2 regions of the Lysinibacillus sp. UBA5990 genome follow, and region 2 is predicted to be linked to the other one. Evidence: riboswitches for the same ligand, from Rfam matches in the RefSeq annotation. Region 2 holds a riboswitch; the other holds the start of a gene.
The links. Region 2 has a riboswitch for cobalamin ahead of metE (5-methyltetrahydropteroyltriglutamate--homocysteine S-methyltransferase). Riboswitches for the same ligand answer to the same signal wherever they lie in the genome.
Positions count from the first base shown of each region.

Region 1: another riboswitch for cobalamin. It lies ahead of B3D94_RS10905 ((2Fe-2S) ferredoxin domain-containing protein); the one in region 2 lies ahead of metE (5-methyltetrahydropteroyltriglutamate--homocysteine S-methyltransferase).

Region 1 is NZ_DJAY01000011.1:699,741-703,148, forward strand. Features, by position in the region: gene B3D94_RS10895 (energy-coupling factor ABC transporter substrate-binding protein) at 1-234, opposite strand, end outside; gene B3D94_RS10900 (energy-coupling factor ABC transporter permease) at 236-982, opposite strand; cobalamin riboswitch at 1,128-1,312, opposite strand; cobalamin riboswitch at 1,574-1,755, shown strand; gene B3D94_RS10905 ((2Fe-2S) ferredoxin domain-containing protein) at 1,900-2,271, shown strand; gene cobJ (precorrin-3B C(17)-methyltransferase) at 2,276-3,408, shown strand, end outside.
Region 2 is NZ_DJAY01000015.1:1,466,117-1,469,524, forward strand. Features, by position in the region: gene metE (5-methyltetrahydropteroyltriglutamate--homocysteine S-methyltransferase) at 1-1,989, opposite strand, end outside; cobalamin riboswitch at 2,272-2,450, opposite strand; gene B3D94_RS19885 (aminoglycoside phosphotransferase family protein) at 2,608-3,408, opposite strand, start outside.

The sequences.
Region 1 (3,408 bases), on a different contig from region 2:
ATAGCCGATAAAACCAGCACCAATAGCTGCTTGTAGCACGAATAATAAGCTTTCAATTTCACCACTAGGTGGTTCCCACAAACTATCAAACCATGGCTCATATTCTGCATTGATCTCACCAATGGCAGCTTCTGCTTCACCGTCTGCTCCACCAAATTCTGCTCCCTTTTGGACGAAGAGCGGAATAATGGCCAATAGCACAACTATTGCTAATAGTAATAAATTTCGTTTCATGTTAGTGCGCCTCCTTTGTAGAGAAAACACGTAAAGATTTTAATTCGCTAATATTATATTTTTTTAAGAAGTTCATGATAATAACTGTTAATATCCCTTCACTCACAGCTAATGGGATTTGTGTTAAGGCAAAAATACTTGCGAACTTTGTAAAGGACGCCATAAAGCCTCCAACTTCAGATGGGAAGGCAAGTGCTAATTGAATGGAAGTCACCACATATGTACCTAAATCTCCAAGCATAGCCGCAAAGAAAACAGCTACTGAAAACGATAACCCCATTTTTTGCGCCCCTTTCAATACAAAGTAGGCGATAAACGGGCCTACAATAGCCATTGAAAATGCATTAGCCCCTAATGTTGTAATCCCACCATGTGCTAAAAGTAAAGATTGAAATAATAAAACAATTGTCCCGATGACACTCATCGCTAACGGTCCAAATAAGACTGTTCCGAGACCTACTCCTGTTGGATGTGAGCAACTCCCTGTAACTGAGGGGATTTTTAAGGCTGATAGGACAAAGGCGAACGCACCGGACAGCCCCAGAATCATTTTTGTTTCAGGATTTTCTTCAATTGTTTTACGAATAGAGCGCAATCCTAAAATAATAAATGGGATGGAGATTACCCACCAAAAAATAGCCCATTCGATTGGTAAAAAGCCTTCCATGATATGCATAGCGAAGGCACGCTTTGGCACCATTAAAAAAGCTAATAAAAAGTAACTAAGTTTCCACCAAGACAGATTCAATTTTCTTCCTCCAAACTGTAAATAGATTTTTAGAATGTAGCGTGCGTAATAAAAAAAGCACTTCTCCGTTGTTGGAAAAGTGCATAGCTAAAAAAGCAAATAACATTCTCATCTGCTAAGCCGCACACCTATCCTCGTAGGTTGAAACGATCACATATTTTCGGCAGGTCTCCTGGCTCTAGTTCAACACTTTATAGGTCTTCCCATCCATTGGACAGTGACATTTTCTATAAAGCTCCCTATTACAGTGGCGGGACCGCGCCGGACTTAAACCGGCTTCCCTTTTAAGCAAAATGACGAGCATTTTACACCGAAAAATAGTAAGTTGTGAGATTTCACGACAAAGTGTATCACGAATTTCCATAAATATGCTATACTTTTTTTATAAAAAATTTAAAATAGAATATCAATGTAGAAAATTCTGATAACTAATGTTTTTAGGATTAAAGGAAGCAAAGTCAATTTTTAAAATAGCTTCTAACCCTCCTGTGAAATTGATAAATTTGTCATGATTTTTTAAAGAAATATTGAAATTTTAAAATAATAAGATATGATTAAGACAGTTTTCTATTATATATACGATTAATAATTTCATATAAAACGTCGATAAGTGCTCGAAGAACTCGAGATAATAGGGAAATTGGTGAAAGTCCAATACAGCCCCCGCTACTGTAATAGCTGATGAAATCGCAATGCCACCTGTGCAAACTAGGGAAGGTGCGACAGTAAAATGAAGCTTAAGTCAGGAAACCTGCTTATCAGATTGTGCATGCAAACTTTTCGGAGGGAGAAGTTGAAGCAAAAGCGAGGATCTTTCTTTCAATCTATTCGTTTTTATTTGGCTTCTACAAACCTTTACTCTTCGGGAGAGTAAAGGTTTTTTCTTTTTTCCAAAAGCAAATGAGGGGAGATATAAGATGACAACGTGGAATTTAGAGGGGATGAAAACACATCTCTTTATTTGCAATGGCAGTAGCTGTATGAACAAGGATGGGGAGGAAATTACCCAAGCTATACGAGATGAAATACAGCGAAATGCACTAGATAAAGAAATACATACGACTAGAACGCGCTGTAATGGACGGTGCAAAGATGCTTGTGTTGTTATTGCTTACCCCCAGGGGAATTGGTATCGTGTACCATCAACGGAGCATGCTAGAACACTTGTACAGGATTTGCATCATGAAACCTTATATAACGATCATGTTTTTACACTTCGGGAAGGGACATTACAGCGAACAGTGCAAACGACAGCCATTAAAGGGATTGAAAAGGTGAAAGAGGGGTAAAAACATGGCGCAAAAAGGGAAAATTTTCGTAGTAGGCTTTGGGCCTGGAGACTTTAAGCATATTACGACACGTGCAGTAGAGGCTTTACAACAAAGTGATATGATCATAGGCTATAAAACCTATGTTGAGCTGATTCAAGATTTAGTCAGCGCAAAATCCATTGTCAGTACAGGCATGACAGAAGAAGTATCACGTGCACAGGAGGCCGTTCGTCAAGCAGAGGCAGGAAGTACAGTTTCAGTCATTTCGAGTGGAGATGCGGGCGTTTATGGTATGGCGGGATTAGTGTATGAAGTATTAATTGAGCTAGGTTGGACAGAGGCAACTGGTATTGAAGTTGAGATTGTCCCAGGTATTTCAGCTATCAATTCATGTGCTAGTTTACTTGGTGCGCCGATCATGCATGATGCTTGTACCATTAGTTTAAGTGACCATCTCACTCCGTGGAATTTAATTGCGAAGCGTGTGGAAGCCGCAGCTATGGCCGATTTTGTTATTGCTTTATACAATCCTAAAAGTGGTCGCCGTACAAGACAAATTGTCGAAGCACAACGAATTCTTTTAGAATATCGTTCGCCTGACACACCAGTAGGACTTGTAAAAAGTGCCTATCGAGAACGTCAGGAAGTGACTATGACAACATTGGCAGAAATGTTGGAACATGATATCGGTATGCTGACAACCGTTATTATCGGAAACTCATCTACGTTTTTCTATGATAATAAAATGATTACACCGCGTGGCTACCAACGCAAATATACACTTGGCGAGGAAAAACAGCCGTTACGTCCACATCAACGTTTGCGGGAAGAAAATGAGCCATGGGCGATGAATCAAGAGACAGGGACAGCACGAAATGACTTTGCGGCAGACCCTAATGCAGGGAGAATTAATAAACCCAGTATAGCCGTTATGCCAAAGCCGAAAAAAACAGCACTTGAAATGGCTACAGCGGCACTTGCAATGGTAAAGGGAACAAGTGCTATAAAGGCTACGCCAAAGCTTGTACAACAAAAAATAGAATCAATTTTTGAATTAGCAGTGAGCCCTGGAGTGGCCAATAAATTCTTCACACCACAGCAAATGATGACGTTAGCAGAGGTCGTAGGGGAAGATGGTTCGATGGAATATACACC
Region 2 (3,408 bases):
ATCTAGCGCGCTAATAGGTTCGATGAAATCGTTAAATTCGCAGTAACACATATGTGTATGAATTTGTGTTTCATCTTTAACACTCGATGTAGCAAGCTTGAAGGCATTGACCGCCCAGTCTAAGTAAGCCCCCCATTCTTCTTTACGAAGAGGTAAGCCTTCACGGAGTGCTGGTTCATCCACTTGAATAATGGAGATGCCAGCCGTTTCTAGTGCTTCCACTTCCGTGCGAAGTGCTAATGCAATTTGATAAGCCACATCTTTTCGAGAAATATCATTGCGTACAAAGGACCAATTTAAAATGGTCACTGGCCCCGTCAGCATCCCTTTGACAAAGCGCTTCGTTAAGCTTTGGGCATATGCAGACTCTTTCACAGTAATGGATGAAGACCATGCAACATCTCCATAAATAATTGGAGGCTTCACACAGCGAGAGCCATACGAAACAACCCATGCTTTTCCAGTAAAGGCAAAGCCCGTCAATTTCTCACCGAAATATTCGACCATGTCTGTCCGTTCAAATTCTCCATGAACTAGTACATCTATATCAAGATCCTCCTGTAAGTGAATCCAGCGCTTTGTTTCCAGTTCAATAAATGCTTCATAGTCTTCATTCGACAATTGTTTCTTTCGCCAAGCATTACGATTTCTCTTCACCTCATCAGATTGAGGGAAGCTGCCGATTGTCGTTGTTGGGAATAGTGGCAGTCCTAATGCCAGCTGCTGTATTTTTTGACGTTGATTAAAATCACTATGTCGCTCAAAATCCTTCGTTGATACGGATTGAGCGGCTTGCTGGATCATTTTATTTTGACGAATCGAATGATTTTTTAGGGCTTCAATGGCCTTCATACTTGCTGAAAAATTATGACGTATCGTTCCGTCTTGATTTTTTCTATATTTAGTGAGCTCAATAATTTCTTCGATTTTTTCATCAGCAAACGCCAGTGCTTGTTTGAGAACAGGGTCCAGCTTTTTTTCAAGTGAAGTTGATATTGGTACATGTTGAAGGTTACTTGAAGGTTGAATCCACAATTCCTTAGCATCACAGAGCTTTTCAATAGCTTGAATCGTGGCGTTAGCCTCGGCTAAATTTGAACGCCATATATCACGACCATTAACAATACCTATAGCTAAAACTTTATCTGGAGGGAAACCAAATTGTCGAAGTGACTCCATATTCCCTTTATAGCCATGTACGAAATCTAAACCAAACCCTTGGACTGGCAATGAAATCAATGTTTCATAGGAGCATAATGCTTCAAAATATGTTTGTAGCATTAGTTTTGCTGCTGGAACGGTTGTCGTTAATTGAGCATAGATTTCTTGTACTAGCTTCCGTTCTGCAGAGTCAAGTGTCGTCACTAAAGAAGGCTCTTCTAATTGAATCCACTCGGCACCTGCATCTACTAATTCTTGAATAATCTGAGCATAGAGAGGTAATAAGGCTAATAAATATTCAACCTGTGTTAATTTACTGTAGCCCTTAGTTAGCTTATAAAATGTATAGGGCCCAATAAGTGTCGGCTTCGCAATAATTCCGAACGCTTCTTTTGCCTCTAAAAAGTCGGCCAATACCTTATTTTCTGTTAGTTGCAACGGTTGCCCTTCATATTCAGGAACAATGTAGTGATAGTTGGTATTGAACCATTTGGTCATTTCACTAGCTACTGCTGAATGATTTCCTCTCGCTACACTGTAGTAGGTATGTAAATCCACCCTTCCACCTTGCCAGTTAAAGCGCTTGGGTACTAAGCCAAACATTAAGGCTGTATCCAACATTCTATCGTATAGTGTGAAATCTCCCACTGTCACCATATCGATGCCAAGTTGTAGCTGCTTTTCAATCCGCGATAACCGAATACTTTTTAGGGTTGCCTGAAAATCCTCTTCCGTTCGTTCTTGACGCCAAAATGCTTCTAACGCCTTCTTCCATTCGCGATCATCTCCGATATATGGATAGCCAATGAGTGTACTAGAATAAGTCATATTTAATCTCCCTTTCATCAATAAGGTTATGGTTACTTGCTCTTACAAATTTGTGTCATCCCTTGCTAGATTGAGTGGCTCTATATGAAAACCAGTGGACTTTGCTTTCGAATACAGAATAACAGCATGAAAAAAAGCCATTCTCCTTCTCGGAAAATGGCTGCATGGTAAAATTATTAATACAAAAACAATACGAAAAAATAGAACTTTCGTTTAAAATCATTTGTTATCGCACAGTGCCTGTTTAGTCACTATTCACCACCTATTTCCACGTAGGTATTTGGTGTGTACTAGAAATTGGCAGGTCTCCTGGCTTCTCATCAACACGCCTCACAGCCTTCCCGGTTTCCCAGTGGCATTTGTGATTTGCTCCGAATTACAGTTGCGGGACAGCGTCGGATTTGCACCGACTTCCCTTTTAAGCCAGACTTTCATCTGGCACCATTTCTTACACTATATTCAGTTATGCCCCTACTATACCATATATTTCAGAATAGTAGAAATTGTTTTTACATAAAAATTTATCTATTTACTCTGTTTTTAATTGTAAATCATCTGGCCCTTAGTGATAATGCCTTATATTAATTGAACTAAGTCCAAGTTAATTGTACAAGCAATCTATCTATAATCTTTAATTCCATCTTCAAAAGCCTGTCTATCACCATTCTCAATCCCGTGCAATGCTTCTTGTAAAGCAAATGTACTTTTATAAAATTTAACTCGTTCAGATATTTCATTACCGTTAGGATATAGGTTGATACACATATCAAAAAAATCCTCACCATAGCTAGAAAGTATTCCAGCAAAGTCATACGCTGGATCTCCTAAACCCGAACCACCAAAGTCTATTATCCCTGAAATCATACTTGTTTTTGGATTCCACAAAATGTTAGATGCTCCGAAATCTCCGTGTATAAGTGATAGATCTAAATTTGAGAATGCCTTCCCTTTTAAGAACGTTTCAAAAGATTGTGAGATTTCCTGTTGAGCGTCTCTTCTAATAAAAGGAAATAATTTATTTTGAATCTTATTATACAAGTTATACATCTCTTCACGAGGGTTACGAACCTTTAATTTCAAATCTCGGCTTGCTTTTTCTCCAGAAATAGAATGAAGTTCTACAAGAAAAGAAACAAGTTGTTTTGCCAACCCGTTAACCAATTCAACACTCTTAACACCTGTTAAACTTTCCTTCCACATAGGAACACCATCTATTAGGTGATAACCAGTGAAGACCTTACCTGGTTCTAGCTCTTCAAAAGATTGATAAATTGGATTCGGAATAGGAATTGAAATGATACCTTTAATATATTTTAAAATTTCCGTCTCTCTTTTTAATTGAATGATTCCATTTTTATATTTTGGAAATCTAAAAACCAAAAATTTGTTTACAATGAATACATCATTATTCTGTCCAAT